Regions from separate parts of the Dorea sp. MB18-49 genome, predicted to be linked through region 1. Evidence: predicted binding sites of a transcription regulator. Region 1 holds the regulator's gene; each other region holds the start of a gene.
The links. The regulator Rex, encoded in region 1, represses fermentation and respiration genes when NADH is low (regulators of the CRP and FNR family bind a similar motif). The targets are predictions, from matches to a motif close to ATTGTTAANTANTTAACAAT.

Region 1 (7,883 bases):
CCCCAGATATAATCCTTGGGTTCCAGAAGCTTTGCAATCTGAACGGCACCATGTCCATAACCATCCATCTTGATGACTGCCATCATCTGTGTATCTTTCTGAATATTTTTCTTCATCATCTCTATATTATATTCAACCGCATCTAAATCGACTCTGGCTAAAACTCTTGTATAATGTTTCACTGCTATTCATCCTCCAGTTTCATTAATGCTTTACTGATATATTCTATCAGATCTCTTGCCATTACACTATATACGCCTTTTTCAAATTTTGCAAGGTCACCGGCCAAACCATGTACATATGTACCTAATCTGGCTGCTTTTTTCGTATCTTTTTCCTGCACCATAAAGCCTGCGATCACACCGGCCAGCACATCTCCCGAACCGGCTTTTGCCATCGCACTGTTCCCGGTAAGATTCAGGCAGATTTCATTTGCCTTATCTGCGATCAGTGTTCTGGAATCTTTTAATACACAGGTTACCTGATATCCGTCAGCGAATTTCTTCAGGATCTGTATCCGGTCTTCTCTAAGATCTTCCACAGGGATGCCTGTAAGTCTAGACATCTCTTTCATATGCGGCGTAAATATGAACTTCCGGTCTGCCAGCCGATCAAGAAGATCTTTGTTATCTGACAGAAGATTTAACCCGTCTGCATCAATCAGGCATGGAACATCCACGTACTCTATAACCGTCCGCAATAACTTCTCCGATGTTGTACTTCTTCCAATGCCGGAACCAATACACACACCGTCTGCCCACTTAAGAAGCTTTAGTACTTCTTCTTTATTAAATTCATCATAAGCCGTTATGATTGCTTCCGGCAGAAGTGTCTGCAATATCTCGCGGTTGTCCTTTGGTGTATAGATTCTGACAAGCCCGGCTCCTGTCATATAAGCCGCATGGGCATTCAGATATGCTGCACCTGCCATACCCTTACTTCCAGCGATCACAAGAAGCCTTCCATAACTTCCCTTATTAGAATCTTCCGGTCTTTCCGGAAGCATTCTACGATATTCTTCTCTTCCAAAAGAATGAATCACATCTGCATCCTGTAATAACGGCTCATGCGAAATGCCAATCTCTGCTACTGTTACTCTTCCTGCATATGCTCTGCCCTGCGCCAGTTCAAGGCCGATCTTTTTCACCTCGAATGTCACTGTATCATCTGCGTGGAATGCACAACCAAGCACACATCCCGTAGAGGCTGAAAGTCCTGATGGGATATCTACTGCAAATTTTGTACCCTGCATCTGATTCATACGTTCAATCACCTGACGATATGTACCTTCAATCTTACGGCTCAGTCCGACTCCGAACACGGCATCTATCACTATGCTGTAGCTGTTATCCTGCGGGATATCTTCTGTGATCTTACCACCACATTCTTTAAGACGTCTTATCTGTTCCCGTGTCTCCGGTGTACAATGCTCTGGATTGCCGACCAGATAAGTATCCACAGAACACCCCATATTCTTCAAGATCCTGGCGATGGCAAATCCATCTCCGCCATTATTCCCTGATCCACATACCACACAGACAGAAGAAAGATCCAGATTCTCACTTTGCATCGTCTGTACACAGGCATTTGCTGCACGCTCCATTAATTCCAGTGATGCAATGCCCAGTTCCTGAATCGCGTACTGATCGGCAGCCTTCATCTGTGCAGCATTAACCAGAAGTTTCATATATTTATTCATCTCCCATCAGATATATCTCTGCAACAAAAGAACGTGTAAAAATATGTCCGTATTCCAGACTACTCCTACACGCTTTCTTGTATTATAGTTTATTTATGGTCCTCTTTGTAACGACTGATATTGTATGACAACTGCATCAGACTTTCTGACAGATGCACATTCTCAACAACAACATTATCCGGAAGGTTCAAATCTGTATGTGCAAAGTTCCAGATCGCACGTACTCCGTTCTCAACCAGCATATTCGCAACTTCAATTGCTTTCTCTTTCGGAATCGTCAGAACTGCAATATCAATCTCATTATTCTGAACAAACGTTTTCAGATCATCCATCATACGGATCGGAACTCCACGGATGGATACTCCCTGAAGTCTTGGATTCACATCAAAGATTCCTTTCAGAATGAATCCACGGTTCTCGAAGGCTGCATAATTAGCCAGTGCCTGCCCAAGATTACCTGCACCAATGATAATAATATTGTGGTCTTCTTCCAATCCTAATATCTTTCCAATCTCTGTGTATAAATACTTAACGTTATAACCGTATCCCTGCTGTCCGAATCCTCCGAAATTATTAAGATCCTGACGGATCTGGGATGCTGTTACTTTCATCCGCTTACTCAGATCGTTCGAAGAAATCCGCTCTACACCATTTTCCAACAGTTCGCCCAAATATCTGTAATACCTCGGCAATCTTCTTATGACCGCACGAGAAATCTCTCTTTCTTCCAATGTTTTCACCCTTCCAATCATAGTCTGAAATAATTATATAAAATTGAAAGATTATTGTCAAACTATTGTTGAATTTTATGCAATTTCCGTTATAATAAAGTAGCATGTGTAAATGCATTTTGAGAATACCAACGTATCAATTATCCATAACTCAGGAGGAAATATATGATATTAGCATGTCACGGGATCCAGAAATCTTTCGGTGAACACCTCATCGTCAGAGATGGATCCTTCCATATAGAAGATCACGAAAAAGCAGCTCTTGTCGGACCGAACGGTGCCGGTAAGTCCACTCTGCTCAAAATGATTGTAGGCGAATTAGCCCCGGATGACGGCAACGTCATCCTGACAAAAGGTAAGACACTTGGCTATCTTGCCCAGCATCAAGAGATGCAAAGCGGTAATACGATCTATGAAGAAGTCCGCACCGCAAAGGCCGATATAATCGCTATGGAGCGCCGTATCCGCGAGATCGAGATGGAACTTAAGCATCTCTCCGGTGACGCCCTGAACGACCGTCTGGAAACTTACAACCGCCTTACGGCCACTTTCGAACGTGAGAACGGCTATTCTTGCAAAAGTGAGATCACCGGTGTGTTAAAGGGACTTGGATTTACGGAAAATGATTTCACCAAACCCGTCGACACTCTCTCCGGAGGACAGAAAACCCGTGTATCTCTCGGCAAGCTTCTGTTAACGAAACCAGACATTTTGCTTCTTGATGAGCCAACCAACCATCTAGATCTGAATTCAATTGCATGGCTTGAAACCTATCTTCTAAACTATCAGGGAGCTGTGCTGATCGTGTCTCATGACCGTTATTTTTTGAACAAAGTTGTCACGAAAGTTCTTGAAATCGAGCTTGGAGAACTTCGTACTTATATGGGAAATTACAGCGACTATGCAGCAAAGAAGCAGCAGCTTCGCGACATACGCCTGAAGGAATATCTTAACCAGCAGCAGGAAATCAAGCATCAGGAAGCGGTTATCGAAAAGCTTCGTTCTTTCAACCGCGAAAAATCCATCAAACGTGCCGAAAGCCGCGAAAAGATGTTGGAAAAAATGCAGACCATCGAAAAACCGATAGAAGTTAATACAGATATACATCTGAAACTGGAACCATCCTGTGTAAGTGGCAATGATGTTCTGACTATTGAACATTTAAGCAAATCTTTCCCCGGACAGGAACTTTTTACAGACGTTAATCTCGAGATCAAACGTGGTGAACATGTCGCAGTAATCGGTGATAACGGAACAGGAAAGACTACGCTTCTTAAGATCTTAAACCGAGTGGTATCTGCTGATTCCGGTACTTATACACTTGGCTCCAATGTTAAGATTGGCTACTACGATCAGGAACATCATGTCCTTCATATGGAGAAAACAATTTTTGACGAGATTTCCGATGATTATCCGACTCTTACGAATACGGAAATCCGGAATGTGCTTGCAGCATTTCTTTTTACCGGTGATGATGTCTTCAAACAGATCAGTTCTTTGAGCGGTGGGGAACGCGGACGTGTATCTCTCGCAAAACTGATGCTCTCTGAAGCGAATTTCCTGATCCTCGACGAGCCGACCAACCACTTGGACATCGCATCCAAAGAAATCCTTGAGAATGCTTTGAATGATTATACCGGCACTGTACTTTATGTCTCTCATGACCGTTATTTCATCAATCAGACTGCATCACGGATTCTGGATCTTGTCAATCATACATTTGTAAATTATATCGGAAATTATGACTATTATCTGGAGAAAAAAGAAGAACTCACTACTGCATATGCCGGAGTAGCTTCTACATCTTCATCCGTTTCAGATAACAGTACAGACAAGAATGTATCCGAGTCAAAACTCAGCTGGCAGGAGCAAAAGGAAGCCCAGGCAAGACTTCGCAAACGTCAGAATGAGCTAAAAAAGACTGAAGAACGTATCAGCGAACTGGAAGGCCGTGACGGTGAGATCGATGCCCTGATGGTTCAGGAAGAGATTTTCACCAACTCTGTAAAATGCCAGGAACTCGCAAAAGAAAAAGCCGCAATAGCGGAAGAATTAGAAGAATTATACATGAAATGGGAGGAATTAGCGGAAGACGCTTAAACGCCTGATTTGCAACTTTTTAGCCCGCTCCAGAAAGCTTCTGGGGCGGGCTTTTATATTGCCATGCATTCGTAAGGAGCTGCCGGTGGCAGGTCCTGTAGATATATATTATCTATTTTAATTTTTCAGCAATTGCCTTAATAAATCCTTCGCTGTTCAATACGGTTGGATTTTCCAGTGTCGTGATCAATGCCAGATCTTTCGTCATCTTACCTTCTTCAATGGTATCAATGGTTGCTTTTTCAAGCTTATCTGCGAATGCTGCCAATTCGGCATTTCCATCCATCTCACCACGTTTTCTAAGAGCACCTGTCCATGCAAAAATTGTAGCTACAGAGTTTGTAGAAGTCTCTTCCTCTTTCAGATGCTTGTAATAATGACGTTGTACAGTTCCATGAGCTGCCTCATATTCATAATTTCCATCCGGTGATACCAGAACAGATGTCATCATTGCAAGAGAACCAAATGCGGAAGAAACCATATCACTCATTACATCTCCGTCATAGTTCTTACATGCCCAGATATATCCGCCTTCTGATTTCATAACTCTTGCAACCGCATCATCGATCAAAGTATAGAAATATGTAATTCCGGCTTCTTTGAACTTCTCGGCATAATCTTTGTCAAAGATTTCCTGGAAAATATCTTTGAATGTATGGTCATACTTCTTAGAGATCGTATCTTTTGTTGCGAACCACAGATCCTGCTTTGTATCCAATGCATAATTAAAGCAGCTTCTCGCAAAGCTTTCAATAGATCCGCATAAGTTATGCATTCCCTGTGCAACACCCGGTCCTGCATAGTTGTGTACCAGTTCTCTGGTCTCTGTGCCGTCTTCTGCCGTGTATACCAGTTCTACTTTTCCAGGTCCAGGAATCTTCATCTCTGTATTTTTATATACATCTCCATATGCATGTCTTGCAATAGTGATTGGTTTTTTCCAGTTTTTTACACATGGCTCAATGCCTTTTACAACAATCGGTGCACGAAATACAGTTCCGTCAAGTATTGCACGGATCGTTCCGTTCGGACTCTTCCACATTTCTTTCAGATCATACTCTTTCATACGTGCCGCATTCGGTGTGATTGTTGCACATTTTACTGCAACTTTATATTTCTTGGTTGCATTAGCAGCATCGATTGTTACCTGATCATCTGTCTCATTTCTATGTTCCAGACCCAGATCATAATATTCTGTGTTCAGTTCAATATATGGCTCCAGAAGATCTTCTTTGATCATCTTCCAGAGAATTCTTGTCATCTCGTCTCCGTCCATCTCTACAATCGGTGTTGTCATTTTAATTTTTGCCATGGTATTTGTCTCCTTTCTATCTGTTCGCGGCATCTTTTATTATTCTTCCAGATGCAGATTTTCCATCACGTGTAATATATGTTCATTTGCAAGCTGTTCTGCTTTTGCCGCATCTTTTGCCTTGATTGCTTCCAGGATTTCTCTGTGTTCTTCTATTGATTTCTCGGCACGCTCCGGTGCTTCAATAGACATCGTCCTGGCAAGCTGTACATACTTGTGAAAATCTGTTAATACATGTTCCAGGATCCTGCTGTTGGATGCCTCATACAATATCTTATGAAACTTACCATCCATTTCTGACATCTGTTCAATCTGTCCGGATCCCTTCTTATGCAAATGAAATTCTGACAGAAGAATCACTTCTTCCAGTTCTTCAATCTGCGCATCCGTAATATATTTCGTTGCCCAGTTGGCACACAGCCCTTCCAGTTGCGAACGTATCTTATAGATATCTTTCACATCTTTTCTGGTAATGGCTGTCACATACGCACCTTTATTCGGAATGATCGTAACCAGTCCTTCTAACTCCAATTGTCTTAAGGCTTCTCTTACCGGTGTTCTGCTTACCCCCAGTTCTTCACCGATTGTTACTTCCCTTAATTCTTCATGATTTTTATATACCCCATTCAGAATATCTTCCCGCAGATGCCGGAACACTCTTCCTCGTAAGGATCTGTCCTGATATTCTTCCATTAAAAACACCTCTGCTATATCAATTCCACACCAAGTCTCTTGCAGTTTTCGTCGATAACTCTGATCAACTCATCGTCTGTAAGAACGGTTACTCGTCCTTCTTCATACTGCTTATCTACCCATTCTTTTACAGAACTTACAAGTTCTGAGTTCTTATCTACTTTCTTGTCCTCCGGCAGCTTAAAATATGTATTGATCCAGTGTGCAATACCTGCAAGTCCGGATGTGTTAGATATTGCAACAAGCGGAGGACGGTTCAGGAATTTTCCGGTATCAAATACGTTGTAGATCTCTTCATTCTTCAATAAACCATCTGCATGGATTCCAGCCCTTGTTACATTAAAGTTCTTACCAACAAAAGGTGTTCTTGAAGGAATATGATATCCGATCTCTTTCTCATAATAATCTGCAAGCTCTGTGATAACTGTTGTATCCATCCCATCCAGTGTGCCACGAAGCTGTGCATATTCGAACACCATCGCTTCCAGTGGTGTATTACCGGTACGCTCTCCGATTCCAAAAAGTGAACAGTTCACACCGCACGCACCATAAAGCCATGCTGTCGATGAATTGCTGACTGCCTTATAGAAATCATTATGTCCGTGAAATTCGATCAGTTCGCTTGGAACACCGGCATGTACTCTGAGTCCATAGATGATTCCCGGAATAGATCTTGGTATTACAGCTCCCGGATAGTTGACCCCGTATCCCATGGTATCACAGACACGGATCTTGACCGGAATCTTATACTCATCCATCAGTTTCATAAGTTCCAGACAGAATGGAATGACGAATCCATAGATGTCGGAACGTGTGATATCTTCCAGATGACATCTCGGGCTGATTCCTGTCTCAAGACATTCTCTTACGATAGACAGATAATGTTCCATTGCCTCACGTCTTGTCATCTTTAGTTTATAGAATATATGATAGTCCGAACAGCTTACCAGAATACCAGTCTCTTTCATTCCGATCTCTTTCACCAGTTCGAAATCTTTCTTGCTCGCACGGATCCAGCTTGTTATCTCCGGGAATTTATAATCCTTTTCCATGCATTTGTAGACTGCGTCTCTGTCCTTTTTACTATAGAGGAAGAATTCACACTGTCTGATCTTTCCCTTCGGACCACCCAGACGATGAAAATAATCATATAATGTTACGATCTGCTCAGTACTGTACGGGGCACGTGATTGTTGGCCATCTCTGAATGTTGTATCTGTGATCCAGATCTCATCCGGCATACAATGCGGAACAATTCGGTCATTGAATGCGATTTTCGGAATCTCGTCATAATGGAACAGATTACGAAATACATTCGGTGTCTTCACATCCACCAACGGGTACATGT
Region 2 (7,883 bases), on a different contig from region 1:
TCAGGTGCCAGTCAAAGATCTTGCAACTTATCAGGGAAAAGCATTCCTCGGTATCGATGCAGGTTCTACAACAACCAAGGCAGCCCTGGTCGGCGAAGACGGTACTTTATTATATTCTTTCTATCATAATAACGATGGAGATCCGCTTGGTACAACGATTTCTGCAATTAAAGACATTTACAGCAAACTGCCGGAAGGCGTGGAAATTGTCCACTCCTGCTCTACCGGATATGGCGAGGCGCTGATCAAGGCCGCTCTCTTGTTGGACGAAGGAGAGGTCGAGACCGTCTCTCACTACTACGCCGCTTCTTTCTTTGAGCCAGACGTAGACTGTATCCTCGACATCGGCGGCCAGGATATGAAATGTATCAAGATCAAGAATCAGACTGTTGACAGCGTGCAGTTAAACGAAGCGTGTTCATCCGGATGCGGTTCTTTTATTGAAACATTTGCAAAATCACTGAATTATACCGTCGAAGACTTTGCTCACGAAGCATTATTTGCCAAGAATCCGATTGACCTTGGTACCCGTTGTACTGTTTTCATGAATTCAAAAGTAAAGCAGGCTCAGAAAGAGGGTGCGGAGGTTGCTGATATTTCGGCTGGTCTTGCTTATTCTGTAATCAAGAACGCATTATTTAAGGTTATCAAGGTATCCGATGCATCTGAACTCGGTAAACACATCGTTGTTCAGGGAGGAACCTTCTACAACAACGCCGTACTGCGAAGCTTTGAAAAGATCGCCAACTGCGAAGCAATTCGTCCGGACATCGCCGGTATCATGGGCGCATTCGGTGCTGCACTGATCGCACGTGAGCGTTACGTTGACTGCGAAGGCACGACCATGCTTTCCATTGAAGACATTGAAGCCATGGAATATTCTACTACCATGACCAAATGTAAGGGATGTACGAATAACTGCCGTCTGACGATCAATCATTTCAGCGGCGGACGTAAGTTCATCACAGGTAACCGTTGTGAGCGTGGTCTTGGAAAACAGAAAACAACAAACAAGCTTCCGAACTTATTTGAATATAAATTAAAACGATATTTTGATTATGAACCATTGGCAGAGGAAAATGCTCCTCGCGGACTCATTGGTATCCCTCGTGTACTGAACATGTACGAGAATTATCCGTTCTGGTTCACATTCTTTAATAAACTGGGATTCCGGGTTGTCCTTTCTCCTGTATCCAACCGCAAGGTATACGAACTGGGAATTGATTCCATCCCGAGTGAATCCGAGTGTTATCCGGCGAAGCTGGCACACGGACATGTACAATGGCTGATCAACAATGGCATTAAGACGATCTTCTATCCTAGTATTCCATATGAAAGGAATGAATTTGCCGAAGCCAACAATCATTACAACTGCCCGATCGTAACTTCCTACCCGGAAAATATCAAGAACAACATTGATGCGATCGTACACGGAGAGGTTGATTTCCTTCATCCGTTCATTTCATTTGCCAGTGAAGATACGATTTCTTACCGACTGGTTGAAGAATTATCCGAGAAGTTCCACATCCCGGCAGATGAGATCAAAAAAGCAACTCATACTGCATGGGAAGAACTCGCTGCATGCAGAAAAGATATGCAGAAAAAAGGTGAAGAGACGATCAAATTCTTAAATGAAACCGGCAACCGTGGTATCGTTCTCGCAGGACGTCCGTACCACATCGACCCGGAAGTAAACCATGGTATCCCGGAACTGATCAACTCTTATAATATTGCAGTTCTGACGGAAGATTCGATCTCCCACTTAAATCCTGCAGAGCATCCATTAAATGTTATGGATCAGTGGATGTATCATTCCCGTCTGTATGCTGCTGCAAACTATGTAAAGACTGTAGATAATCTGGATCTGATCCAGTTAAACTCTTTCGGATGTGGTCTGGATGCTGTTACAACCGATCAGGTTGCATCCATCCTGAACGATTCTGACAAAATCTACACCTCTCTTAAGATCGACGAGGTTAACAACTTAGGTGCCGCAAGAATCCGTGTAAGATCACTGCTTGCTGCGATCCGAGTCCGAGAAAAGCGTGGGGATAAACGTGAGATCAAATCCTCCGCAATCAAAAAGGTTGCATTTACCAAAGAGATGCGTAAGAATTACACGATTCTCTGCCCGCAGATGTCTCCGATCCATTTCGAGCTTCTGGAGCCTGCATTTAATTCATCCGGATATAACCTTCAGGTTCTGCCGAACGACAACAAACAGGCCGTTGACGTAGGACTGAAATATGTAAATAACGATGCCTGCTATCCGTCACTGATGGTAGTCGGCCAGATCATGGAAGCTATCCTTTCCGGTAAATATGACACACACAAGATTGCCGTGATCATCAGTCAGACCGGTGGTGGATGCCGTGCTTCCAACTACATCGGATTCATCCGCCGTGCCCTTAAGAAGGCCGGTTACGGATACATTCCGGTCATCTCCATCAACTTAAGTGGTCTGGAGGATAATCCAGGATTCAAACTGACTCCGAACCTGATCTTACGAGGTATCTATGGTGCAGTATTTGGTGACATCTTCATGAAGTGTGTATACCGTCTGCGTCCATATGAGGCTGTTCCAGGCTCTGTCAATGCAATGCACAGAAAATGGGTAAAGGTATGCCAGGACTTTGTATCAAACGGCTATCCGAGCAGACGTAAATTCAAACGTCTCTGCCGTGAAATCATTGAAGACTTTGACAATAACATCGAATTACTTGATATAAAGAAACCTCGTGTTGGTGTCGTTGGAGAAATCCTTGTCAAATTCCTTCCGGCAGCCAACAACTACCTGGTAGATCTTCTGGAAAGCGAAGGAGCCGAGGCAGTTGTTCCGGATCTTCTGGACTTCCTGCTCTACTGCTTCTACAACCAGAACTTCAAGGTGGAAAAGCTTGGATTCGAAAAGAAAAAATCTACAACAGCTAATCTTGGTATCAAAGCTCTGGAATGGTTCCGTGCTCCGGCAACCGAAGCATTTGCGGCCAGCAAGCACTTCACACCACCTGCTAAGATCCAGGATCTTGGAAAGATGGCTTCGGACATCGTATCTCTTGGTAACCAGACTGGTGAAGGATGGTTCCTTACAGGAGAAATGTTAGAGCTGATCCACAGTGGTGCACCAAATATCGTGTGTACACAGCCATTCGCCTGCCTGCCGAACCATGTCGTAGGTAAGGGAGTTATCAAAGAACTTCGCAGACGCTATCCGGAATCTAATATCGTAGCGATCGATTTCGATCCGGGTGCAAGTGAAGTTAACCAATTGAATCGACTGAAGTTGATGCTTTCTACGGCGAATAAGAATTTGAATAAATAATTGGAGATTTAATACATCAGACGACGGTTACCCGGACCGGAATAAAAGTTAGGAATCCTCTACATTCACTGGAAAGGATTCCTAACTTTTATTCCGTGGGTATCGAATGCCTGAAGAATTAAATGGCGGAAGGTTACGAAAAAACCGAAAAAATGTAGCAAAAAAGAGGATGAATATCTGTCACTCAACTAAATGAGATTTGATATTTATCCTCTTTTTTCATCTAACAGTTGTCAAATGTATGCTATCAAACAATAGTCAAATAGTTCTATTTTTCATACTACTTTCAAGCATACCACAAAGTTTGATTTCAAGCCATTCCTTAGAATTTACCAGCCTGAGCTGCTTCCTCTACGGATACAGCAACTGCAACAGTCATACCAACCATCGGGTTGTTTCCTGCTCCGATCAGTCCCATCATTTCTACGTGAGCTGGTACTGATGAAGATCCTGCGAACTGTGCATCTGAGTGCATACGTCCAAGAGTATCTGTCATACCGTAAGAAGCTGGACCTGCAGCCATGTTATCTGGGTGAAGTGTACGTCCTGTACCACCGCCTGATGCTACTGAGAAGTACTTCTTGCCCTGCTCGATACATTCTTTCTTATATGTACCTGCAACTGGATGCTGGAAACGTGTCGGGTTTGTAGAGTTACCTGTGATAGATACGTCTACGCCTTCTTTGTGCATGATTGCAACACCTTCACGTACGTCGTTAGCACCGTAGCAGTTAACTTTAGAACGGAGTCCGTCAGAGTAAGAGATTCTCTGTACTTCTTTCAGTTCTCCTGTGTAGTAATCATATTCTGTCTGAACATATGTGAATCCGTTAATTCTTGAGATGATCTTTGCAGCATCTTTTCCAAGACCGTTCAGGATAACACGAAGAGGTTTCTTACGAACTTTGTTAGCCTTCTCTGCGATACCGATAGCACCCTCAGCAGCTGCGAATGATTCATGACCAGCCAGAAATGCGAAACACTCTGTATCTTCTTCCAGAAGCATCTTTCCTAAGTTACCATGTCCAAGACCTACTTTTCTCTGATCAGCAACTGATCCAGGAATACAGAAAGCCTGAAGTCCTTCTCCGATTGCTGCTGCAGCTTCTGCTGCTGTCTTACATCCTTTTTTGATTGCGATTGCTGCACCTACGATGTATGCCCAGCATGCATTTTCAAAACAGATTGGCTGAATACCTTTGATCTGATTGTATACATCAAGTCCGGCATCCTTTGTGATCTGCTGTGCTTCTTCGATAGAAGAAATACCATAACCAGCCAATACTTCATTGATTTTATCAATTCTTCTTTCATATGATTCAAATAAAGCCATTAATTTATCCTCCTGATTAAATTACCTTAAAATATTGAGATTACTCCTTACGTGGGTCGATGATCTTAACTGCATCTGCAACACGTCCGTACTGTCCTTTTGCTTTCTCCCAAGCTTCGTTTGGAGTGTCTCCAGCTTTTACGAAGTCTGTAAATTTTCCAAGGCTTACGAACTGATATCCGATGATCTCATCGTTCTCATCAAGAGCGATACCTGTTACATATCCTTCTGCCATTTCAAGGTAACGAGGACCTTTAGCTAATGTTCCGTACATTGTACCAACCTGTGAACGAAGTCCTTTTCCGAGGTCTTCCAGTCCGGCTCCGATAGCAAGTCCGTCTTCAGAGAATGCACTCTGAGTTCTTCCGTATACGATCTGCAGGAATAACTCACGCATTGCTGTATTGATAGCGTCACAAACAAGGTCTGTGTTTAATGCCTCTAAAATAGTTTTTCCTGGAAGAATCTCAGAAGCCATAGCTGCTGAATGTGTCATTCCTGAACATCCGATAGTCTCAACAAGAGCCTCCTGGATGATACCGTCTTTAACATTCAGTGTTAATTTACAGGCACCCTGCTGAGGAGCACACCAGCCTACACCATGTGTAAAACCAGAGATATCTTTAATTTCCTTAGCCTGAACCCATTTTGCTTCTTCCGGAATCGGAGCTGGTCCGTGGTTTGCACCCTGAGCTACCGGACACATCATTTCTACTTCCTGTGAATAAATCATTTTAAAACTCCTTTCAACTATGTAAGTTTGCTTATCGTAAGGTTTGTTATCTCTTTAACATCCATACTTGTATTTATTTTCTCATATATTTCGACATTCGTCAATTGATTTTTCTCTACATTTTTATATGGAATTTTCTCTTTTTTTGGCACAATTTGCAAAAGGTTCTTCTCTGGGAAATACCATTCCCGAAGAAGAACCTTCTCATATCTCTTTCGACCTGTTTTCTTTCAAAAGAATCCTTATCTGCCTTTTTTACAAATTTCTTCTGAGTCTACATACCGCCCTGTGTCAGTACCTGTACATTCTTTGCAATATAATCGATCAAAGATACGATTGTAAGTACCAGAGATACCCAGATCAGTACCTGTGCGATCATGTTAAATGCACCGCCAAGATCTGCGATCAGAAGGATCAGCATGAACATCTGGGATACCGTTTTGAATTTTCCCCAGTAGCTTGCAGCGATCACAATATCGTTGTCTGCTGCTACCAGACGGAATCCGCTGATGATAAATTCTCTTGCAATAATTACGATTACAAACCATGCCTGCAGTTTTCCAAGCGGGATCATGCAGATCATAGCCGAACATACAAGCAGTTTATCTGCCAGCGGATCCATAAACTTTCCGAAATTGGTTACAAGATTTCTGGCTCTGGCGATCTTTCCGTCCAGCATATCTGTAAGACTTGCCACGCAGAAAATAATCAATGCGATCCATTTGTTTGCAGCTCCGCCCACGCCTGTCAGCATGAAAAATACAAAAAACGGAACCATGATTACTCTTAAAACAGTTAACTTATTTGGTAAATTCATTATATCAACTCTCCTATCAAATCATATTCTGCTGCTCCGGTAACTTTCACTTTTGCGAAATCACCAGTCATCAGTTCTTCATCGGTATTTACAAAAATCAGTCCGTCTACATTCGGTGCATCGCGGTAAGTTCTTCCGACATATGCATTCTCATCGGCAACTTTTCCTTCGATCATAACCAGTACTTCTTTTCCGATCATATCTTCTGCCTGATCGAATACAATCTCCTGCTGCAGCTCCATAATATCTGCCTGACGGTCTTCTTTTACTTCTTCGTCGATCTGATCCGGCATGGTCGCCGCCGGAGTATCTTCTTCCGGCGAATAAGTAAATACGCCCAGTCTTTCAAATTCCATCTCATCTACGAATTCCATTACTTCTTCATGCTGCTCCTGTGTCTCCCCTGGGAAACCGGTGATCAACGTTGTACGAAGTGCGATATCCGGAATCTCTTTTCTCAGTTTTGTGATCGTATCGATCAGCTGCTGCTTGGAAGTTCTTCTTCCCATTCTCTTTAAGATCGCATCGCTTGCATGCTGGATTGGGAGATCCAGATAATGGCAGATCTTCGGTTCTTCTTTCATTACCTGTATCAGATTGTCATCAATCTCTTCCGGATAACAGTACAGAAGGCGGATCCAGCGGATTCCTTTGATCTGACATAACTCTTTCAGAAGCTTATGCAGGGATTTTTCACCGTAAATATCCTGTCCATATACCGTTGTCTCCTGTGCAACCAGGATCAGTTCTTTTACGCCCTGGTCAGCCAGTTCCTGTGCTTCTTTGATCAGACGCTCCATCGGTACACTGCGGTAATTTCCACGGACTTTCGGGATAATACAGTATGTACAGTGTTTGTCACAGCCTTCTGCAATCTTCAGATATGCATAGTGACCTCCGGTCGTCACAAGTCTCTTTGTCTCCGGAAGCGGCAGCGCATTGATATCGGCAAGTTCTACTTCTGATTTACCTTCCAGTGCTTCTTCTACTGCTTCTACAATCTTATCATACGAAGTCGTTCCAAGCACTACATCAACTTCCGGGATCTCATCAATAATCTCCTGCTTATATCTCTGTGCCAGACATCCGGTTACAACCAATGCCTTTAATCTTCCTTCTTCTTTATATCTTGCCATATCCAGAATCGTCTGGATACTTTCTTCTTTTGCGTCATGAATAAAACAACAGGTATTAATCACCATAACATCTGCCAGTGTCTCATCATCAACAATCTGGTATCCTTTCGCATCCAGAAGTCCAAGCATGACCTCTGAATCTACCAGGTTCTTATCACAGCCAAGTGATACGAAAAATATATTCATTCGGTTCTCCTTTTTATTTATTTCTGATTTTTGCAGTATGCATTCTATTCGACACACATCTTTGCTATCTTGCTATATCCAGTTCAAGAAAGGCAGACACCTTGCGGCATCTGCCTTTTGTATCTCAGTCAGCAATGTGTCTGAAAGAATCCGTCTGCAACGGATCCTTAAGGTGTCAGATTTTATTCTTCTTCCTCTTCATCCTGTGCAATAATCGTCATCTTTCCCTGATTCATCTCATCAATTGCAATAGAAAGCGGCTTTTCGCCAACCTTTACATCAACGAGCGGCATAGATCCGTCAATAATCTCTCTTGCTCTCTTTGCTGTAGCCATAACGATGGAATAACGGCTGTT
Region 3 (7,883 bases), on a different contig from region 1:
ACTGGTACTGGCCGGTGTTGTGTGTGGTATTGTAGCGGCATGCCTTGCAACACTTGGAAATCCGGCGAACATGGCATTCTGTATTGCATGTTTTATCCGTGATACGGCGGGAGCAATGGGAATGCATCAGGCAGAAGTGGTACAGTATGCAAGACCGGAGGTTATTGGTCTTGTACTTGGGGCATTTATCATTTCAATAGCAACAAAAGAATATCGCTCAACGGCGGGATCATCGCCGATGATCCGTTTTATTCTTGGTGTGATCATTATGATCGGTGCACTTGTATTCCTGGGATGCCCTCTGCGTATGGTAATCCGTATGTCGGCAGGTGATCTGAATGCATGGGTAGCTTTCGTTGGCTTCATCCTTGGAGTGGCAACGGGAGTATTTGCATTAAAGAAGGGATTCAGTCTTGGAAGAGCACATGTAACTAACAAAGTTAACGGAGCGGTTCTTCCGGCAATCGTGGTTGCGATTTTGATCCTTGCTACATGTACAACACTTCTGAAAGCGAGCCAGGCAGGACCTGGAAGCATGCATGCACCGATTATTGCATCTTTGATCGGAGGTCTTGTATTTGGAGCATTTGCACAGAAATCAAGAATGTGCTTTGCGGGAAGTATCCGGGATATTATCCTGATGAAAAACTTTGATCTTATCAGTGTCATTGCGGGACTTTTTGTAGTGATGCTTGTATTTAATCTTGCAACAGGACGTTTCGTGCTTGGATTTGATACACCTGGAATTATTGCGCATTCTGAACATCTGTGGAATATTCTTGGAATGTACACAGTTGGATTCGCAGCTGTACTTGCAGGAGGATGCCCATTAAGACAGCTGATCCTTGCGGGGCAGGGATCTTCTGATTCGGCGGTAACCGTAGTCGGAATGTTTGTGGGAGCTGCAATGTGTCATAACTTCGGACTTGCGGCAAGTGGAACTGCACTTAATCCTGAGACGAAAGAAGTAGTGGCAGGTGCAGTACCATTGAATGGTAAGATTGCATGTATTATCTGTATTGTGATTTGCTTTATTATCGCATTTACGAATAAGAGAGAAGAAACAAAATAAGATTGAAATATGCTTAAATACATAGTATTCTAGGAAAGAAGGAATTAAATATGAAAGAAGTAGATGCAAGAGGTCTTTCTTGTCCGGAACCATTAATGCTGACAGCAGAAGCGTTAAAAGGAGAAACAGGACCTGTGAAAATTCTTGTCACAGAGCCTCATCAGAAGATGAATGTTGAAAAATTTGCCAAAAGTAAGGGGAAAAAGTCAACAGCTGTGGAGAAAGACGGTTACTACGAAGTGGTGATTGAGTAAAGATGAGAAAAAAAGTAATGAAACTTGTTGTAACTTTCCATACGACGTCTGATGCGATGGCGATGGAGAAGGTATGCAAGGAAAGAAATGTACCAGGCAGACTGATTCCTGTACCGAGAGCGATTTCGGCAGGATGCGGACTTTCCTGGTGTGCGGATCTGACAGACCGAGAACAGATCCTTGATGTGATGAAAGAGGTAGGGATTGAACAGGAAGATGTTCATGAATGCCTTGTATAAGAGGTCATAACAAGGGTATGGAAAATCTGGACTGAAAGAGAACAGGCGTTGACTGCAGAGAAATCTCTGCGGTCAACGCCTGTTAATTTTTGTATATAAGGGAAACTGACAGCTTCTTTCGAATACATGGCGATTAAAGTCCATCCACAAATGTCTGTAATACATGTGGAAGTAACTTGTCTGTACGTTCGGTCAGTGAGAATTTGCCTTTGAAAAGGGCCCAGTCATAGAGAAGAGCACGCTCATACATGGCATATATTTCCATTAGTTCGGAAGCGGTGCTGGTGTTTTTGAATTCTCCGCTTTTTAAACCTTCCTCCATAATCTCTGTCAGCCATTTGAAATAAATACGTTTTTTGTCAGACAAAGATTTCTTATCTTTGGTAACCAGCTGCGAAGAGTAGAGGTAGGCCAGCAGATGTATATCGACGCTGGTTTCTATCATATAAAATAATTCATGGTTTAAAAATAAAAGTTTATCATAACAAGAAAGATTCGGATCAATCACCGCAGCAAGGTCTTCGTATTTCTGGTCAAAAAGATAAGAAAGTGAATTTAAAAGTGCTTCTTTTCCCTTGAAATAATGATAAAAAGTACCTTTTGAAGTTTTTGAAGCGTTGATGATGTCTTCTACGGTAGTCTGTTCGTAGCCATTTTTGTAAAAGAGGTTCCAGGCTGCTTTAACAATTCGGCTTTTTGTAGATCTGCGTTTACGTGGCATTCGGATCATTCCCTTCTTTGCTGTATAAAAAAATAGAAGCGGATCACACGAATCCGCTTCTATTATCATATATGATAATGCAATCTAATTCAACCCCGAATATGCATTAGCCTACAAGGAAACCATATTTTAATGGATCTGTAGAGTCAATTAAGTAAGTAGCAACACCTGTAAGATATGCACTTCCTGTGATCATTGGGATTACTGCATCGTAATCACCGATCTTAGTTTCTTCTTTGATCACACCTTTGAAGCGTGTTCCCATGAAACTTTCATAAATAAATTCTTCGCCGATTCCGAGTTCGCCCCATCCGTGAAGAGTAGCGAGTTTGGCACTTGTACCTGTTCCGCAAGGTGAACGGTCAGCCTGAGCATCTCCGAATACAACAACGTTTCTCATTGTAGCCTGATCCGGATTCGGTGTTGGTCCGTAGAATTCAACCAGGTCAACTTCTGTGATGTCCAGAGTTGGATGCTGGATCTTAACTTCTGCGTTGACTTTATCACGAATCTTCATTCCGAGTTCTGTATAAGCAGGAACTGTCTTAGCGTTGATTTCGCCAATGTCAAGCTTTGTAGTATCAACCAGTGCGAAGAAACTTCCACCGAAAGAAATAGTATAAGGAATGTCTACTCCGTCGATATTAACTGTTAAGTTGTCTTTGTAAATGAATGCAGGTACGTTTGTAAGAGTTACATCTGTTACCTTTCCGTCTTTTACATGAGCTTTTGTTCTGATGATTCCTGCAGGAGCATCCAGAACAACTTCGTTCTCACCTTCGTGGCATTCAACAAGACCTGCTTCAAGGGCTACTGTAACAGCTCCGATCGTACAGTGTCCGCACATGTTCAGGTATCCGCCTGTATCCATGAAGATTACCCCAAGATCTGCTTCTTCGTGGATCGGCTCGCAAAGGAAAGCACCGAACATATCGTGATGTCCTCTCGGCTCCAGCATTAATGCTGTACGAACGTGGTCGTATTTTTCTTCCATCCATTTTTTCTTTTCGATCATTGTGCTGCCTTCTGGCTCAGGGAATCCTCCGATGACCATACGGCAGAACTCACCGGCTGTATGAGCATCTACAACCTGAAGTGCTTCTTCAAACCGGTTGAAGTTAACTTTTGCTTCTAACTTCATAATCCTTACCTCCTTATAATATCCTATAGAATTCATCTATAAGTTTTTATAAAAACACATTGAAAATCTCTATATTTTCGTAGTGCCTTTTTCTATGAGTGAAAAATAAAAATAATAAAATTAACAGATATTGCGATATAAAATTAACAAATAGACTGCATTCTAGTATTTCGTTCAACCTGTTGATTTCATTATGTACGAAATACCTTGAAAAGTCAATGCTTTTTTGGTATTATAAAAATAAATAAAAGTGTTGAAAATTAAGGGCAAATATGATATGGTATATAAGCACATGGGGGTAGTTGGGTAACTGGTGTGCCTCCTAGTCTTCAAAACTAGTGTAGGGCGTTAAGAGCGTCCTGGGTGGGTTCGATTCCCACATGCCTCCGCCAAAAAAACAGACAGTTTTTGTTAAAAAAATGGCGAAAAATAATTCATAGAAAATTTCTATATTAATCAAATTAGAATAAGTAAACGAGCTTGCATAGTTTCGTTTTGACTTAGATAAAATAAAAATTAAAAAGGAGAAGTGTGTCATGGGAAATGTACAGATGTTATTACGTCAGCATGTTGGCGCTCCTTGTGCACCATGTGTAGAAGTTGGTGCTGAGGTGAAAAAGGGTACTCTCATTGCTACACCAACAGGCCTGGGAGCTAACATCTTTTCAAGCGTGTATGGAAAAGTAACAGAGATTACAGAAGACCGCATCATCATCGAGCCGGCCGCTGAACAGCCGGATGAATTCATTCCAGTTACCGAATCAGTAGAAGGTATCACAGATGAATCATCAAAACTTGATCTGGTGAAAGCAGCCGGAATCGTAGGAATGGGAGGAGCCGGATTCCCGACAGGAGTAAAACTTAATATTAATTTAGAAGAAACTCCGATGGGTGAGCTTGATCCTGAGATTAACCCAGAGCTTCCGAAAGACTTCAAACTGGATTGTGGATACATTCTTGTAAATGCAGCTGAATGCGAACCGGGACTGGAACACAACACAAGACAGATCGAAGAGCAGAGTGATAAATTAATCCGTGGTATTAAATATAGTATGGAAATCACTCACGCAAAGAAAGCAATTATTGCTATTAAGAAGAAACATCATAAAGCAATCAAGGTATTACAGAAAGCTCTTGAGAATGAGCCTGATATCAAGATGCACCTGATGGCTGATATCTACCCGATGGGTGAGGAACGTGCAGTAGTAAGAGAGTGTCTTGGGGTATTACTCACAACTACACAGCTTCCATCAGCAGCTAGATCTGTTGTTATCAATGTAGAAACTGTCTGTAAGATTGCTGAAGCGGTTGATGAAAAGAAACCTTGTATCAGCAAGAACATGACAGTCCGTGGTAAATTAAACGGTGGAAATGAAGCACACGTATTCTTCGACGTACCAGTTGGTGTAAGCGTTGGAGAGATGATCGAAAAAGCCGGCGGAATCGACGGAAAATATGGCGAGATCATCATGGGTGGAGCTTTCACAGGAAAGTCTACTACATTAGATGCACCAACAACCAAAACGACAGGAGCAATCCTTGTAACAGTCGAGTTCCCGGATCTCCACGGAGCAACAATGGGAATTCTTGTATGTGCCTGCGGCGGAAGCGAAGAGCGTATGCGTGAGATCGCTTCTAAGATGAATGCCAAAGTAGTATCTATGTGCAAATGTAAACAGGCAATTGAAAACAAACCGGGAGCACCACTGAAGTGCTTAAGACCTGGTAACTGTCCTGGACAGGTTAAGAACAATATGCAGTTCAAGAAAGACAAATGTGAATACATTCTGATCGGTAACTGCTCAGACTGTTCAAATACTGTAATGGCATCCGGACCGAAGATGGGACTGAAGGTATTCCATCAGACAGACCATGTTATGAGAACAGTTGGACATCCACTGTACAGAAGCCTGAAGGTTTCTAAAGAAGTAAGTCAGGAAATTGATTTTTAATTATAACCTGAATGAAACATAATATTATCGGTATTACCGTTGCGTACAATGAGGTAGGAGACCCCCCGATTCTTTTGCCTGACAGAAGTAATTGAGAGGTTCTTCTGGAAGTTGGACGCAGCTGTATATATATTTTTTAACTACAATATTCCGCAAGGAAAATGTATGAAACAAAAACAAGGAGGGAAACAATATGTCAATCACAGCTGAAACAGCAAAAGCACATGCTCATGATCCTGCAGTACTGTGCTGTAGAGCAGAAGCTGGTATCACAATTGAGCCGGCTAATCTCGAAGATCCAGCAATTTTTGATGATCTGGTAGATTCAGGATTATTAAACCTGGACGGATGCCTTACAATCGAAGAAGTACTGGGTGCAAAACTTACAAAAACTTGTGATTCTCTTTGCCCGTTAACAAATGATGTTCTGGATGGTGTAAAAGCACCTACAACTCCAGCAGAAGAGGCAGAGGAAGAAGCTCCGGCAGAGGAAGCTGCACCAGCAGCACCAGTTGCAACAGCAGCAACAGTAGCTGGAGGAACACTCAAGATCCATATCGGAGAAGGAAAAGATATCAATCTTGAAATTCCGGTTGGAGCTCTTGGAGCAACAGGAGAAGCAGTAGCAGAAGTACCTGCAGCAGTAGCAGCTACAGCAACAGCAGAAGCACCTGTTGAAGAAACAAAAGTAGTAGGAACATTAACAAGAAGACACATTAAGATCACAGAGGTTAAGAGAGGACCAGAGACAAAGATCGAAGGAACAACTCTTTACATCCGTGAAGGAATTGAAGCAGAAGTAATTGCTAATCAGGAACTGGTTAAAGATTTCCATCTTGAAATCATCACTCCTGACCAATACCACACATACTCAGAGACAATCATGGATGTTCAGCCAATCGCTACAAAAGAAGGCGATGCAATCCTTGGTGAAGGCGCAACAAGAGTACTTGACGGCGTTGTTATGATGCTGACAGGAACAGATGAAGGCGGAGTTCAGATTGGTGAGTTCGGTTCTTCAGAAGGATACCTTGACGAGAACATCATGTGGGGACGTCCTGGATGCCCGGATAAGGGAGAAATCTTTATCAAAGGTAACATCGTAGTTCAGGAAAAGACTAACATGGAACGTCGTGGACCTATGGCTGCACATACAGCATTCGATATCATTACTCAGGAAATCCGTGAAGTAATGAAAGAATTAGATGACAGCTTCATTGTTGAAGACGAAGAACTGAAATCTATCCGTCGTCCAGGTAAGAAGAAAGTCGTAATCGTAAAAGAGATCATGGGACAGGGAGCTATGCATGATAACTTCATCCTTCCTGTAGAACCAGTTGGTATCCTTGGCGCAAGAGCTAACGTAGACTTAGGAAACGTACCTGTATGCGTATCTCCACTTGAGGTACTTGATGGATGTATCCATGCATTAACGTGTATCGGACCTGCATCTAAAGAGATGTCAAGACATTACTGGAGAGAGCCACTTGTACTTGAAGCTTTACATGATGAAGAAGTTGACCTTTGCGGAGTTATATTCGTAGGATCACCTCAGATCAATGCTGAGAAGTACTATGTATCTCGTCGTGTAGGACATACTGTAGAAATGATGGATGTTGACGGAGCTTTCGTTACAACAGAAGGATTCGGAAATAACCACATTGATTTCGCAAGCCACATCGAGCAGATCGGTATGAGAGGAATTCCTGTAGTAGGACTTTCATTCTGCGCTGTTCAGGGTGCACTTGTTGTTGGTAACAAGTACATGCAGTACATGGTTGACAATAACAAATCAGAGTCTGGTATCGAGAATGAGGTACTTGGATGTAATACACTTTGCCAGGAAGAGGGTATCCGTGCTCTTGCTATGCTGAAAGCAGCTATGGCTGGTGAAGAAGTAAAGGCCGCTGAGAAGAAGTGGAATCCAAACGTTAAATCTACAAACGTAGAGCTGATCGAAGCAGCTTGCGGTAAGAAGATTGAACTCGTAGACAACGAACAGTCTCTGCCGATGAGCCAGAAACGTAAAGAAAAATACGACTAAGATCGGGTGTTATCATAATGGATAATGAACGTTTACACTATGGCGATAAGATCATTTATATGGAAGGTGTGATCGTAGATGTTGATGACTGTAGCATCAGCATCGACTTGAAAGGACGTCTGGGGTTCTTTAAAGCTCCGAAGAGAATGTTCATCTGCGATACAGAACCGAAAGTAGGTCAGGAAGTTGGCTGGAACATGAGTTTCCCGGAACAGCTCGGACCGGAAGTAAATGAGAAATACGTCAGCAATATTGAAAAAGAACGTCGCAAACAACAAGAAATGCAAGCACGTTTGGATGCTAATAAGGAGGATTAAAAATGAGTTTAACGGTTGTTAAAGGCTTACAGTCTGAAATATTCGTTCCTATTACTCCACCGTCAGTATGGGCTCCTGTAACAAAAGAGCTGAAAGATATGTCTATCGCTCTTGCAACAGCAGCAGGTGTTCACAAGAAGAGC
Region 4 (7,883 bases), on a different contig from region 1:
GGATATAAAAGTATTAAAAATGAACAACAAAATTGATGATTATTATTGCAAGATGATAAGATTTGAAATATTGGGTAAAAGGAGAGGCTTTTAATTATGAAGAATTATCAGAAATATGAGAAAAGTTATTTCATGCCGCCTGAGGTCACATATGACTGGGCAAAAAAAGATTCGGTAGAACAGCCGCCGAAATGGTGCAGTGTAGATTTAAGAGATGGTAACCAGGCATTGATCGAACCAATGAGTCTGGATGAAAAGCTGGAGTTCTTCCAGATGCTGGTTGATATCGGATTTAAGGAGATTGAGGTTGGATTCCCGGCTGCTTCCGAGACAGAGTATCAGTTCATGAGAACTTTGATTGAGAAAGATATGATTCCGGATGATGTAACCGTTCAGGTCCTGACACAGGCAAGAGAACACATCATCAAGAGAACATTTGAAGCTGTAAAAGGAGCACCTCACGCAGTGATCCATTTATACAATTCTACCTCTGTTGCACAGAGAGAGCAGGTGTTCAGAAAAGATAAAGAACAGGTAAAACAACTTGCGATCGACGGGGCAAAATTACTTCTGAAGCTGGCTAATGAGACAGATGGTAACTTCACATTTGAATACAGTCCGGAAAGTTTCCACGGAACAGAAGTGGACTATGCCGTAGAAGTTTGTAACGCTGTTCTGGATGTATGGCAGCCGACAGCTGATAATAAAGCAATCATTAATATTCCTACAACTGTAGAAAATGCAATGCCTCATACATTTGCATGCCAGTTAGAGTATGTACATAAGCATTTGAAACACAGAGAGAATGTGGTACTTTCACTTCATCCACATAATGACAGAGGATGCGGAGTGGCAACTGCAGAACTGGGTATTCTTGCAGGAGCTGATCGTATCGAGGGTACATTGTTTGGAAACGGAGAACGTACCGGTAACGTTGATATCATCACACTTGGAATGAATATGTATTCCCAGGGTGTAGATCCGGGACTGGATTTCTCTAATATGAGAAAGATCCGCGAGACATATGAGCGTCTGACCAGAATGCAGGTATATGACCGTCAGCCATATTCCGGCGACCTGGTATTTACTGCATTTTCCGGATCACATCAGGATGCGATTGCCAAGGGTATGGCATGGAGAGATGAGAAGAAATGTGATAAATGGACGGTTCCATATCTGCCGATCGATCCGAAGGATGTCGGAAGAGAATACGATTCAGACGTTATCCGTATCAACAGCCAGTCCGGTAAGGGCGGCGTAAACTACATCTTAATGCACAGCCACGGAATCAATCTTCCAAAGGCAATGCGTGAAGAAGTAGGATATATGGTAAAAGATGTATCGGATAAAGCACACAAAGAGCTGACACCAGATTGGGTATACCAGATCTTCTCAGATCATTATATTAATACAAAATCCATCTTCCACATCGACGAGTGCCATTTTAAACAGGTAGATGGAATCACTGCGGAAGTGACGATCAATCATGCAGGAGAGAGCAAAGTGATCACTTCGAATGGAAACGGACGTCTGGATGCAGTAAGTAATGCGATCAAGCAGTATTTTAACATCAGCTATGAATTATCCTTCTATGAGGAGCATTCGCTTACAAAGGGATCTTCTTCTAAGGCTGTGGCTTATGTGGGAATTATCTGCAATGGAAAGACATTCTGGGGTGTAGGAATCGATCCGGATATCATCAGAGCGTCCATTGAAGCCTTGATCGTTGCGGTAAATAAGATTGAAGAACTCGGGAGTGCTGATGCATGTACGGATGCAAGAATGATCGAGATCATGAATTATGTACAGGCGAATTATATTGACATTACATTAGATGACCTGGCAGAAAAATTCTTCCTGTCTAAACCTTATCTGTCAAAATACATTAAGGAAAAATCCGGAATGACATTTGGGGATCTGGTGAAGAAGATCCGCATGAAGAAAGCGAAAGCACTGCTCAAGAGCAGCAATATGACGGTTGAGAATATTGCAATGTCGGTAGGATATCAGAATGTGGAACATTTTAACAGACTGTTCAAGAAAGCTTATAATATGACTCCGATGCAGTTTAGAAATCAGAAATAGAATATGTAATGAAAAGTGACGGGGATGTGCCGGTGGTGCATCCCTTTTTCTGAGGTATAAGGTATGGTGTGCTTTTGAATGGAGGAATAAGGATGTATAGAAGTTGTAAAATTTAACAATATAAGAAAATTGAAAATATATATAGAAAAGATAGGAATCGGGATAGATTTCATGTATAATATGTAATAGACTTTACAGAAAACATGATTGGGAGGAAGAGATAGAAATGTTAAAGTACATATTGATGATCCTTGGCGGTGTGATTTTTATCGCAGGATACTACTTCATGCAGCAGAATGAAGGCAGGGGGAAGACGATGATGTTCTATTCGTTGTTTACTTATGCCGGACTGACACTGGTGATCCTTTCCGGGGCAAGAGTTCTGGATCCTTTCTTTGAAGGACTCGGAAAGAACGGGGAGATGATCCAGCTGGCAGTAGAAGTTGCCTGCTTTGTGATTGGTGCGGAATTACTTCTGAAGCCTGCATTCGAAGACCAGAAAGAGATTGGTACAAAGAAGAATATTACACCACGTGGATCCGGAGATTCATTCAGTGCGAAGGCAAATAAGAAAGAAAGCACGAAGAAGACGAAGAAAAATAATAATCAGATTAAAAGAAGTTACAGTACAGGGAATAAAAAGTATCGTAAAAAATAAGACTTGCATAAGCAAGTCTTATTTTTATGTACGGTATTTAATTCACGAATTATTTACCTTCAACCATCTTGTCGAACTTCTTAGTAAATGCAAGCATGATAACACCGCAGGCAATGATGATGATTGTAACAGCACCATAAGCTTTGATGAAATCAAAGTTTTCGAGCCAGTTATAAAGTGGTCCATAAGCTTTACCAGAGAAGAAGATGATCAGTGGCCATACACCAAGCATAGTTCCAAGAAGTTTCTTTGGAGCATATTTGCTGATGAATGAGTTTCCAAGTGGTGAGAAGATAACTTCTCCGACTGTCATACATACAGCAGCCAGGATGATTACCCAGATACCAACTGGATCTTTTGTTCCCTGTCCGGAAATAATAGCTGCAAGTACCATGGATGCTGTACAAAGACCAAGAACGATAATACCGATAGCTGTCTTTGTGAACATTCCCCAGTCACCCTGTGGACGCTGTCTCATCTTAGCCCAGATTCCTGCGAATACAGGACAAAGGATGATACAAAGAAGTCCGTTCATTGAGTCGAACCATGCAGTAGGCATCTCGAAGGAACCAATGTTCCAGTTAGCCCATCCAAGTCCTGCTTCTGATACTGGACCGAATTCATAGTAAACAGGCATGTAAGCCATGTACCAGATCAGCCAGAAAATACCAGAGAAGAGTGTTACGATACAGATAGCAATAACACGGTTTCTTTCAAGCTTGGTAAGAGGAGCGTTGTCTTTCTCTTTGTCAGCTTTGTCAACATTTTCTGTACGGTTGTCAACAAGGAATGGTTTCTTTCCGGCATCGCCGAATGATTTCATTCCGATGAACCACCATACACAGTCGATAAACAGGAAGATTCCGCAGACAAGGAACATTGCACGGTATCCGGCGCTCTTACCAACCAGTGAAAGGAAAGTAGTTCCGCAGAATGAACCGATGTTAACGAACATATACTGTAAGTTGAATACAGTGTCGAGTTCGTCCTGATCAGCTAATGGGAAGAGACGTCCGTTGATACCAGATACGTTTCCTTTGAAGAAACCAGTTCCGATAGAAACGAGAATGATCATTGCCCATAACATTGCGATGCCGTTAGCCTCTGTTGCTCTCCATGCACACAGATAACCAAGACCCATAAGGATCTCACCAACAGGAACAAGAATACGAGGACTAATCCAACGGTCAGCGATATATCCACCGATGATAGGTGTGATATAAGTAAATGCTACCAGGTTAGAACTCATTGCAGCACCAACGGATTTGTCAAGTCCAAGACCACCGTTTGCTGCAGTGGCTGCGATGAAAATCGTAAGCCCCCATTTAGCTGCATAGTATGCAAGTCTTTCAAAAGAATAAGTCAGACAGCACACATAGAAACCAAATGGTAATTTTTTCTTAGTGTTCTCCATGAGATTCACCCTCCAATATGAAATTTTTCTTTGGTTTTAACAATACGAGGAAAAACCTCTCATGTTTAAAACTCTCAACGTAGTTAATCTTATCACAAACCAGACTAAAGTACAACTGATTGTTTAAGAAAAAGTTAAGGTTTTTTATATTTTGTTAGGAATATATATGTTGATATGTAATAAAACGACCATATTATATAGACGGAAAATGTAAGCAAAAATCACTAAATGATAATAGGAATCAAAAATAAACAGAAGCGGTTATAGAGAAACCCTATAGAGAGAACACATAGAAGAGTTTATAGATAATTTACAAATAATTATAAAGTATTTTCTTGAATAATCAACTATATAAGGATATAATAAGACACAGATTTTGTAAAGGGGAAAATGATATGGCGAATTATTACCGTGTGGCATATAAAGAGTCACAGAATACGTTGAAGCAGATCTGCGAACTTTTCCGAGTGGACAGCAGTGATATTACGATTAAGTTCGTGATGACAGTGATGGGACCGCTTGTGTTCTATTTTATGTGGGAATATGGAAACCCGGGAGGCGGTACGCCGGGAGGAATGACTTTTTTTGTCATTAAGTATATTGTAGTCTGGGCACTGGCATTTGTTGCGGCAGTGATACTGAACAGAACAATCTGGAGAAAGGTGTTATCGACAACGGCGGTCGGGGATGCAGAAGATCAGTTTGACAGACGATGCAGATTAAACGGTGGACCGGTGAGTTCCGAAATCCACTTTTTTGATGATCACTTTGACAGTGTAACTGCGAAAAAGACAAGATCATTTTCGTACCAAGATGTTACCAAGATCCTGGAGACGAAAGAGGCATTCGGTGTAGTTGTGAAGGCAGATCCCGAGACGGTCGGATCGGCGAGAGCGATGATCGGATTTCCAAAGACTGCACTGGAAGGAAACAATACGGACGAACTGGCGGAGTTCCTTCTGACGAGATGCAAGAATATGAAACGGAAGAAAGTAAAGAAGTTTTAAAGCTGATTTTTGAACATAGAACAGAAATAAAACAGACAAAAAGGTCATGTGTGTACATAGATGTACGGATATACACATGGCCTTTTTCAATCGCCAGGCGTTCGGAAGAAGCTGCCAGTGGCAGGTTCTGCAGATACTGAAATACAGTATATTATTTCAGAAAAATGCATATTTAAAAGTTAACCATAGATGCCAAAAAGGTTGACTTTTGACACGGAAATGTAAGATTTTAATGCCATTTTAATAGGAAGAAACGACTCGTCAAGTATTTAACAAAAAACAATATAAAGGTATTGCGCTAAAGTGTCAAAAACAGTATAATATAATTGGAAAAAATTTGGTTTTACTTTTGATACAAGAATCAGGAAAAACCCAATTTAAAATAATGAAAATGGAGGGCTAGACTATGGGCAACATGGCAGCAGACAATGCAGCAGGTAAGAGAATCAACAGTTTACTTGATGCAGGCAGTTTTGTTGAGATCGGTGGAGCTGTAACAGCAAGAACAACTGATTTTAACATGCAGGAAAAAGAAACTCCAGCAGACGGTGTTATCACCGGATATGGAGTGATCGATGGAAATCTGGTATACGTATACAGCCAGGACGCTACTGTTTTAAATGGTGCGATCGGTGAGATGCATGCAAAGAAGATTTCTAATATCTACGATATGGCAATGAAGATGGGAGCACCGGTCATCGGATTGGTTGACTGCGCCGGATTCAGACTGCAGGAAGCTACAGATGCTTTAGAGGCATTTGGAAAACTTTATCAGAAACAGTCAATGGCTTCCGGAGTGATTCCTCAGATCACAGCAATCTTCGGAACATGTGGCGGTGGACTTTCTATCGTACCTGCTCTGACAGATTTCACATTCATGGAGACAAAGAATGGTAAATTATTTACCAATACTCCAAATGCAATTCCGGGAAATGACATTTCTAAATGTGATACATCTTCCGCAAAATTCCAGAGTGAGACAACCGGTCTTGTAGACGGAATCGGATCTGAAGAAGAGATTCTTGCAGATATCCGTTCTCTCGTATGCATGTTACCAAGCAACAACGAAGAGGATTCTTCTTATGAAGAATGTAACGATGATCTGAACCGTGTATGTGCAGACCTTGCTAATGCAAAAGAAGACACAGCGATCGCTCTTACAATGATTTCTGATGACAACATCTTCTGCGAAGTGAAGAAAGCATATGCAAAAGATATGGTGGCAGGATTCATCAAACTGAATGGTATGACTGTTGGTGCAGTTGCAAACCGTTCAAAAGTATATAACGAAGAAGCTGAAGTAGAGGCTGAATTTGACGGCTCTCTTTCTGCTGACGGAGCTGAAAAGGCTGCAGAATTCGTACAGTTCTGTGATGCATTCAACATCCCTGTACTGACACTTACAAATGTAAGCGGATTTACAGCAAGCGAATACGATGAGAAACGTATTGCAAAATCAGCAGCAAAACTTACTTATGCATTTGCAGATGCAACAGTACCGAAGGTAAATGTTGTGATCGGTAAAGCATTCGGAAGTGCTTATGTGACAATGAACAGCAAAGCAGTCGGAGCAGATATGGTATATGCATGGCCGGAAGCAGAGATCGGAATGATGGACGCAAACCAGGCAGCCAAGATCATGTATGCAGACGCTGATGCAGCAACAATCAGAGAAAAAGCAGCAGAATATAAGAATCTGCAGTCAAGCCCATTATCAGCAGCGAAAAGAGGATATGTGGATACAATCATCGAAGCAGCAGATACAAGAAAATATGTGATCGGCGCATTCGAGATGTTATTCACAAAAAGAGAGGATCGTCCGGTAAAGAAACACGGTACGGTTTAGAGAGGTGAGGCAAAGTGAAGAAAAAATTAAGCGTATTACTTTGTGTGCTTGTCGCAATGCTCTGCTTTACCGCTTGCGGAAGTAAGAAAGAAAATCTTCAGTATGATAAATCAACCATCACACAGGCAACGGATTTTCTGATCGAGTATTGCAACAGTGCAGATGCAGATACTATCGAACAGTGGAACAAGATGACAGATTTCCAGATCGAGTCTCAATTGAATCAGGCAGGAGTTCCATTTACGCAGGATAGTTTCCTTGCAGCTCTGGATGCATGGCAGCAGGGAACAAAAGAGTGTGGAGAATATGTAAGTCATGGTGATTACAAATTCGAGCCATCCTCTGATGAACTGAAAGTAACGACCAGTGCAAAATTCAAAGACCGTGATGCAGACATTACATTTGTTTTTGATGAGAACCTTTATCTGGACAGTACAACGATCGATGCACATTACAGCATCGGCGAGATCATGGAAAAAGCAGGACTTAATACAATCCTTGGTATGGGAACTGTATTCGTAATCCTGATCTTTATCTCTATTCTGATCTCTCTGTTCAAATATATCCCTGCTCTTGAAGCAAAATTCAAGAACAAAGGAAAAGCAGAAAGCACACAGGAAGCGGCACCGGCTCCGGCAGCAGTTGCAGCACCTGTAGTAGAAGAAGCATCTAACGATGATGAACTGGCAGCAGTTATTTCCGCAGCGATCGCAGCTTATGAAGCAGAAGCTGGTGGAAGCACAGACGGCTTCGTAGTAAGAAGCATCAAGCGTCGTCCATCAAATAAGTGGCACGCATAATTAATTAGGAGGATGAATTCAATGAAAAATTATACAATCACAGTGAATGGCAATGTATATGATGTAACAGTAG

Region 2: NCY30_RS05175 (iron-sulfur cluster assembly scaffold protein) is a predicted target of Rex. The motif match lies at 5,431-5,450, and genes of this name have one in related genera.
Region 3: NCY30_RS06760 (proline racemase family protein) is a predicted target of Rex. The motif match lies at 3,559-3,578, and genes of this name have one in related genera.
Region 4: NCY30_RS01040 (acyl-CoA carboxylase subunit beta) is a predicted target of Rex. The motif match lies at 5,422-5,441, and genes of this name have one in related genera.

What each region holds. Positions count from the first base shown of each region.
Region 1 covers NZ_JAMOYX010000056.1:182-8,064, reverse strand. The annotation lists gene alr (alanine racemase) at 1-182, opposite strand, end outside; gene NCY30_RS13110 (NAD(P)H-hydrate dehydratase) at 185-1,687, opposite strand; gene NCY30_RS13105 (redox-sensing transcriptional repressor Rex) at 1,789-2,430, opposite strand; gene abc-f (ribosomal protection-like ABC-F family protein) at 2,596-4,530, shown strand; gene NCY30_RS13095 (NADP-dependent isocitrate dehydrogenase) at 4,643-5,842, opposite strand; gene NCY30_RS13090 (GntR family transcriptional regulator) at 5,882-6,535, opposite strand; gene NCY30_RS13085 (hypothetical protein) at 6,550-7,883, opposite strand, start outside.
Region 2 covers NZ_JAMOYX010000011.1:11,405-19,287, forward strand. The annotation lists gene NCY30_RS05165 (2-hydroxyacyl-CoA dehydratase) at 1-3,322, shown strand, start outside; gene NCY30_RS05170 (GGGtGRT protein) at 3,645-4,655, opposite strand; gene NCY30_RS05175 (iron-sulfur cluster assembly scaffold protein) at 4,696-5,388, opposite strand; gene pgsA (CDP-diacylglycerol--glycerol-3-phosphate 3-phosphatidyltransferase) at 5,663-6,205, opposite strand; gene rimO (30S ribosomal protein S12 methylthiotransferase RimO) at 6,205-7,527, opposite strand; gene rpoZ (DNA-directed RNA polymerase subunit omega) at 7,710-7,883, opposite strand, start outside.
Region 3 covers NZ_JAMOYX010000016.1:23,009-30,891, reverse strand. The annotation lists gene yedE (YedE family putative selenium transporter) at 1-1,072, shown strand, start outside; gene NCY30_RS06775 (sulfurtransferase TusA family protein) at 1,123-1,326, shown strand; gene NCY30_RS06770 (DUF3343 domain-containing protein) at 1,329-1,565, shown strand; gene NCY30_RS06765 (TetR/AcrR family transcriptional regulator) at 1,699-2,286, opposite strand; gene NCY30_RS06760 (proline racemase family protein) at 2,393-3,427, opposite strand; tRNA gene NCY30_RS06755 (tRNA-Sec) at 3,722-3,819, shown strand; gene prdC (proline reductase-associated electron transfer protein PrdC) at 3,964-5,379, shown strand; gene prdA (D-proline reductase (dithiol) proprotein PrdA) at 5,573-7,423, shown strand; gene NCY30_RS06740 (CBO2463/CBO2479 domain-containing protein) at 7,441-7,740, shown strand; gene prdB (D-proline reductase (dithiol) protein PrdB) at 7,743-7,883, shown strand, end outside.
Region 4 covers NZ_JAMOYX010000001.1:191,869-199,751, forward strand. The annotation lists gene NCY30_RS01020 (2-isopropylmalate synthase) at 97-2,085, shown strand; gene NCY30_RS01025 (hypothetical protein) at 2,312-2,743, shown strand; gene NCY30_RS01030 (peptide MFS transporter) at 2,793-4,157, opposite strand; gene NCY30_RS01035 (hypothetical protein) at 4,553-5,164, shown strand; gene NCY30_RS01040 (acyl-CoA carboxylase subunit beta) at 5,571-7,010, shown strand; gene NCY30_RS01045 (OadG family transporter subunit) at 7,025-7,810, shown strand; gene NCY30_RS01050 (biotin/lipoyl-containing protein) at 7,832-7,883, shown strand, end outside.